DNA from 3 places in the Bacillus sp. T-10(2022) genome. Region 1 is predicted to be linked to each of the others. Evidence: predicted binding sites of a transcription regulator. Region 1 holds the regulator's gene; each other region holds the start of a gene.

Region 1 (2,273 bases):
GTAGAGTGTAAAGGCACAAGGGAGCTTGACTGCGAGACCTACAAGTCGAGCAGGGACGAAAGTCGGGCTTAGTGATCCGGTGGTTCCGCATGGAAGGGCCATCGCTCAACGGATAAAAGCTACCCCGGGGATAACAGGCTTATCTCCCCCAAGAGTCCACATCGACGGGGAGGTTTGGCACCTCGATGTCGGCTCATCGCATCCTGGGGCTGTAGTCGGTCCCAAGGGTTGGGCTGTTCGCCCATTAAAGCGGTACGCGAGCTGGGTTCAGAACGTCGTGAGACAGTTCGGTCCCTATCCGTCGCGGGCGCAGGAAATTTGAGAGGAGCTGTCCTTAGTACGAGAGGACCGGGATGGACGCACCGCTGGTGTACCAGTTGTCTTGCCAAAGGCATAGCTGGGTAGCTACGTGCGGACGGGATAAGTGCTGAAAGCATCTAAGCATGAAGCCCCCCTCAAGATGAGATTTCCCATGGCGCAAGCTAGTAAGATCCCTGAAAGATGATCAGGTTGATAGGTCAGAGGTGGAAGCATGGTGACATGTGGAGCTGACTGATACTAATAGATCGAGGACTTAACCAACGCTTTTTAAAAAATGAAATACCTTCTTATTATCTAGTTTTGAAGGAACAACGTTCCTTTTATGTTTGGTGGCGATAGCGAAGAGGTCACACCCGTTCCCATTCCGAACACGGCAGTTAAGCTCTTCAGCGCCGATGGTAGTTGGGGGTTTCCCCCTGTGAGAGTAGGACGCCGCCAAGCCATTTATTAAGATCAGCCATCCAGCTGGTCTTTTTTGATGTTCGTAATTAAAAAAGTTTTTTATTTCAGGGACAGCATGGGCTGGCCTTATTTTTGGTGAGCTGAGAATTGGGCAGAATTTAAGTTGTGAAACCTTAAGGAGAAGGAAAAAATAGCAGGTTTTGCATTTATCTTTTTAGGGTATTAATGTAAGATATTTCAACTTTAATGTTCAATGGGGTATGTAACTACATATAATTTGGAGAAAATGGATATTACAGAAAGAAAGTGCGTTTAAGTTGCAAAATGCATTTTTCCTTGTATAATAATAGTCAAATATAGTCAAAGTCAGAATGGAGGAGGCTGAGTGAGAAACATATCTGATGTTATCGAAACTTATTTGAAGCAAGTACTTGAAATAAGTCAAAAAGATATCTTGGAGATTAAAAGAAGTGAAATAGCAGATAAATTTCAGTGTGTTCCTTCTCAAATCAATTACGTAATCAATACCAGGTTTACCATCGAGAGAGGTTATGTTGTAGAGAGTAAGCGTGGGGGCGGCGGTTATATACGCATCATGAAGGTGGAATCACAGGATTCCGTGCAACTTATCAACCAATTATTATCGCTTATTGGTTCCAGGGTAACTCAATCGATGGCTGAAGGAGTAATTTCACGGCTGATGAATGAAGACGTCATTAATGAAAGAGAAGCAAAGATAATGATGAGCGTCATAGATAGATCGGTGATTTATATCGACCTACCTGACCGCGATGAACTTAGGGCTAGAATTTTAACTGCGATGCTTACGACTTTAAAATATAAATGAAACTGGCAGAGGTGATGAACGTTGATTTGCCAAGAATGTCATCAAAGGCCTGCTACCCTGCACTTCACCAAAATCATCAATGGAAAAAAGACTGAAGTCATGATTTGTGAGAAATGTGCTCAGGAAAAAGGCGAAATATTCATGGATGCAGGCGGACCTGGTTTTTCAATAAATAATTTATTAGCAGGATTGTTGAATATGGAGTCGAATATTCAACAGACGAAGGCAAATGCATTTCCTAAAACGGAAGAGAGGCGTTGTCCGCATTGTCATCGATCTTATAAAGAATTTGTCCATATTGGCAAGTTTGGCTGTGCCGAATGTTATAAAACGTTCAATGAACAGTTAAATCCCATTTTAAAGAGAGTTCATAGCGGAAATACAGCACATATAGGGAAAATTCCAAAAAGGATCGGTGGCACCATCTATCTTCGAAAGCAAATTTCAGATTTGAAAGAAGTTTTAAAGGCCCACATTGATCAAGAGGAATTCGAGAAAGCGGCAGAGGTAAGAGATAAGGTACGTTCCCTTGAAAAAAGGTATGAAGCCCAAGAGGGAGGCGAGGAATTATGAGCTTGGAAAAGTTTGTAGAAAACGCTTTGAGTTCCTGGATGAGTGCCGAAGGGCCGGAAATCGATATTGTATTGAGTTCGCGGATTCGGCTGGCCAGGAATTTCAAAGACTTTACCTTCCCAACCTCCTT
Region 2 (2,273 bases), 460 kb from region 1:
CATCCAGCTCAGTCCTCAAGTAACCGTTTTCATCAAGGTTATGAATTAATAGCAGCAATGCCTTCTGCTGCTCACCGGTAAGCTGCTGGTGATTCACCTGGGACATGATATGCTGTTCAAGCGATATAGTATCTTCACTTATCTGTTCAATCCAATAGTTGGCATCATACGTATTCTTAAGAGTCCGTTTCCCCTTTTTCCGGTCAAAAGTTGGCTGAAATAAAGCCGATGTTGGCTGATCTATGGACAGTAATGGATTCTCCACCATTTTATTTTCTAAAAAAGCCGATAGCTCCTGCGAGGAGTATTGCAGCAATGTAATAGCTTGCATAAGCTCCTGGGTCATTGCCATCTTTAATGTTTGCTGCTGAAAAAGTCCCGCTTTCATATTCATACTCATCGATTCATCCCTCCCCCACTCCATTTTACATTATCAGGAGAAAATTCTACACAAAAACCCATGAAAACGCTTACGTTTTTTTCTGAATAGTTTATTTGTTTTTAAATACTATATGTTAGAAATGCAAATTTAACAACTACTTTTATTGAAAAATCACCATTTTTTAATAGTGTGGGCGAATATTTTCAAGACAGGACTGACATTCCAGAATTCGATGAAATATTACAGAAAACGAGTAAATTCACCAAAAATCTTAGGAACACTCTTAAAATTGACCAATAAAAAATCCCCCGCTTTATTAAGCAGAAGATTGGTAATGCCCTCGGCAGGAATCGAACCTGCATTTCAAGCTTCGGAGGCTTGCGTTCTATCCGTTGCACTACGAGGGCGTATTAGAAAATATTTTTTCAACAGACTTCATTATATGATAGAATCCCCTCCTTTGCAAGGGTTATCAGGTTTAAAACTTCTTCTTTTGGGTATTATGGGTAATGTGGAAATTCATCCCTGTGCGGCATAATATATAAAGTAATCTATCAGGAAGGAGCCATAGCCAGAAAATTGTCGAACAAATTATCCATTATAGGGTTTGTTTTGTTTGACCTAAATTGACCAAAAAGTGTATCATACATACATAAAGAATTTAAATGATTCTCTTAATCGAAGGAGGAAATGAACATGAATTTAATTCCTACAGTTATCGAACAAACAAGTCGTGGGGAGCGTGCCTACGATATTTATTCCCGTTTATTAAAAGACCGGATCATTATGCTAGGAAGTGCAATTGACGATAATGTTTCCAACTCCATTGTTGCTCAATTACTATTTTTAGAAGCGGAAAATCCTGAAAAAGATATCACTCTATACATCAACAGCCCTGGTGGAAGCATCACTTCCGGTATGGCCATTTACGATACTATGCAATATATCAAACCTAATGTATCCACAGTATGCATCGGTATGGCCGCTTCCATGGGTGCTTTCCTATTGGCCGCTGGCGAAAAAGGCAAACGTTATGCGTTGCCAAACAGTGAAGTCATGATTCACCAACCACTTGGAGGAGCTCAAGGTCAAGCTACAGAAATTGAAATTGCTGCCCGCCGTATCCTTCACTTGAAAGATAAACTGAACCAAATCTTGGCAGAACGTACTGGTCAACCTATTGAAGTCCTTCAAAGAGATACGGAACGTGATAACTTCATGACTTCCGAAAGAGCCCTTGAATATGGCTTGATCGACAAAGTCATCACGCGCAGCATCCTTGATGATAAAAAAGACTCTAAATAATCATGCAACAACCGGCTCCGGAGAACGCCTTTAGCGACTTCCGGAGCTTTTTTACATAATGAAAAAAAAGGATGCTCTTTTAAGCATCCTTTTCTTTTAACCCTCTTGCTGAACGAACTCTTCCAATGCCTCTAACGCTTCTTTTTCATCGCGTCCTTCGACGATTAACTTCACGGTCACGCCAGAACTGATGGCAAGGCTCATTAATCCCATTATACTTTTTGCGTTCACTTTCTTTCCTTCTTTTTCAAGAAAAACATCTGAATGAAAGCGGTTAGCTTCTTGTACAAAAAGAGCCGCCGGCCGCGCCTGCAAACCCGTTTTCAATTTTACCTCAACTTGCTTTTCCACCATCTTGATCTCCCCTGTTAGCTTTATTTTTTCGCAGCAATAGCCTCTCCCCCACGGAGCCTGTCAGCTATTTCATCAATCTTTCGCAATCGGTGATTAATCCCGGATTTACTGATGGTCCCCCCAGAAACCATTTCCCCTAGTTCCTTTAAGGTTATATCCTGAAACGCTATCCTAAGCTCCGCAATTTCCCGAAGCTTATCCGGTAAAATGCCTAATCCCACCGTATCCTCGA
Region 3 (2,273 bases), 1.3 Mb from region 1:
TTCAACATCCGGTTCGGGAACCAGAACCTGTTGGAAACGGCGTTCCAGAGCCGGATCCTTTTCAATATATTGCCGATATTCATCAAGGGTCGTTGCACCGATACAATGCAGCTCACCGCGCGCAAGCATCGGCTTTAACATATTTCCGGCATCAAGTGCGCCATCCGTTCTTCCTGCACCGACGATTGTGTGCAATTCATCAATGAATAATAGAATTTTACCGTCACTCTTCTTGATCTCATTCAAGACCGCTTTTAGGCGTTCCTCAAATTCACCGCGGAATTTGGCGCCAGCGACAAGCGCACTCATATCCAGTGAAAAAACGGTCTTGTCCTTTAATCCCTCAGGCACATCCTTCCTGACGATCCTTTGTGCCAGCCCCTCGACGATGGCTGTTTTACCTACTCCGGGTTCTCCTATCAATACAGGATTATTTTTCGTTTTACGTGAAAGGATCCGTATTACGTTACGGATTTCCGTATCACGGCCGATTACGGGATCGACCTTCCCCGATTTAACGTCAGCAACAAGATCTCTGCCGTATTTTTTCAGTACTTCATAAGTGCTTTCAGGATTTTGACTAGTCACTCGCTGATTCCCCCTTATATCGTTTATAACCTGTTTTGCTTTATCATAATCAATTCCATATGATGAAAAAAGCCTGTTCACATTCGTTTTATTGACTTGCAGCGACGCAAGCAGTATATGTTCGACAGATAAGTATTCATCCTCCCACATCTGCATTTCCTTTTCGGCAGCCGTCAACATTTGCTGCAGGGAGGATGACATGTAAATCTGGGAAACACTCCCGCTCACTTCCGGTAATCGATCCAGTTCCTTATTTAGCTCTATATCAAATAGATTCATCGGTTTACCAGATTCAGATAAAATCCTGATTAATAAACTTTCATCCTGTTCCATTAAGGCCTTTAATAAATGAAGCTCCGTCAGCTCGGGATTCCCTCTATCTTTGGCTAGTTCCTGGCCGCCGATGAACGCCTGTTGGGTTCTCTCCGTCATTTTATTAATTTCCATCTTAAAACCTCCCATTCATCTCTATCATGAACGAATCCCCACTCGGTTTGACCAAATTTGACCTTTATATTTTCATTATACTTCTAATTTTCCCCATGTAAAGGAAAGTTATATAAAATGCAGGAAGTATGGACGAAAAACGGCAAAAGCCTTTCTTCATATAGAAGAAAGGCTTTTGCCGTTTGTACAATTTGGTTGATTTCCTCTCCAGGCACTCGCTTTCCGCGGGAGGTCCGCCCTCGGCGTCTTTACGCCTGCGGGGTCTCGCTTTTCTAAGCAGGAGTCTCGTACACCCGCTCCAATCAACTTTGTTTTAACTTTTAGATGCATAGATGAAACAAAACGAATTATGCTTTCACGGCCGTTTTATTATAACCATGAAATTCATCGACGAATTGAAAATCCTTATCCGTCCGACCTGCAAGGATCGTATCTCGTAGCAGAATGCCTGCATCGGTCGTATTGTGGATGATTTCCCCCCACATTCTTGCGCTCGATTGAACATTAGCCGTGCGCGGTATGCGTTCCTCTTGATATTCCAAAAATGCCTGTTCAATGTCATTCCCATGCTTATGAAGCATATCCGACAAATAAGTTGCATCTTCTAAAGCCTGGCAAGCTCCTTGTGCCAAGTATTGAAGCATCGGATGTGCCGCATCTCCCATAAGCGTAATTCTTCCTTTTGTCCAATTATCGATTGGTAGTCGGTCATACATTGGCCAGCGGCGTTGCCTTTGGATGAATGAAATCGCATTCTGAACAAGCTCACAAGTTCCGGCAAACACACGGTCCATTTCTTCCGGGGTTCCCCATTGATCTGTTTTTTCGTTTTCTTCCGTATATTGAGAACTTTTGAAGACAACTACTTGGTTGTATAGTTCTCCCCTTCTAACCGGATATTGAACAAGATGAAGGTCTGGCCCAATCCACATATAAACATCATCTAAATCTCCATGGCTCGTAACCTCTTCCATCGGGATCGCTCCCCTGTATGCAACATATTGAGAGCAGACCGGCTGATCTTCCACAAAAAGTTTCCGTGCCTTGGACCATAATCCATCGGCTCCAATGACAGCAGTTCCTGAATGTTGGGACCCGTTGGCAGAAGTAACCGTCACTTCACCTTCATTTTCTACTGTCTCAATAATGGTTTGATTCGTAACCAGTTCGATATACGGGTTCTTTTCACATGCTTCAGCCAGTACTTTATGCAAATCGGAACGATGCAAAACAACATA

What was found. Region 1 encodes CtsR, which represses protease genes until heat stress. Its sites were predicted from a motif close to ATGGTCAATAAAGGTCAAACA; they were not measured.
Region 2: a site for CtsR is predicted at 996-1,016, ahead of clpP (ATP-dependent Clp endopeptidase proteolytic subunit ClpP). Genes of this name have one in related genera too.
Region 3: a site for CtsR is predicted at 1,080-1,100, ahead of clpB (ATP-dependent chaperone ClpB). Genes of this name have one in related genera too.

The regions. Positions count from the first base shown of each region.
Region 1 is NZ_CP113518.1:101,076-103,348, forward strand. It holds rRNA gene OSJ91_RS00535 (23S ribosomal RNA) at 1-582, shown strand, start outside; rRNA gene rrf (5S ribosomal RNA) at 647-762, shown strand; gene OSJ91_RS00545 (CtsR family transcriptional regulator) at 1,109-1,570, shown strand; gene mcsA (protein-arginine kinase activator protein McsA) at 1,592-2,143, shown strand; gene mcsB (protein-arginine kinase McsB) at 2,140-2,273, shown strand, end outside.
Region 2 is NZ_CP113518.1:5,270,579-5,272,851, forward strand. It holds gene rpoN (RNA polymerase factor sigma-54) at 1-400, opposite strand, end outside; tRNA gene OSJ91_RS26130 (tRNA-Arg) at 718-789, opposite strand; gene clpP (ATP-dependent Clp endopeptidase proteolytic subunit ClpP) at 1,079-1,687, shown strand; gene OSJ91_RS26140 (HPr family phosphocarrier protein) at 1,784-2,041, opposite strand; gene whiA (DNA-binding protein WhiA) at 2,062-2,273, opposite strand, start outside.
Region 3 is NZ_CP113518.1:1,449,787-1,452,059, reverse strand. It holds gene clpB (ATP-dependent chaperone ClpB) at 1-1,035, opposite strand, end outside; gene OSJ91_RS07110 (FAD-dependent monooxygenase) at 1,383-2,273, opposite strand, start outside.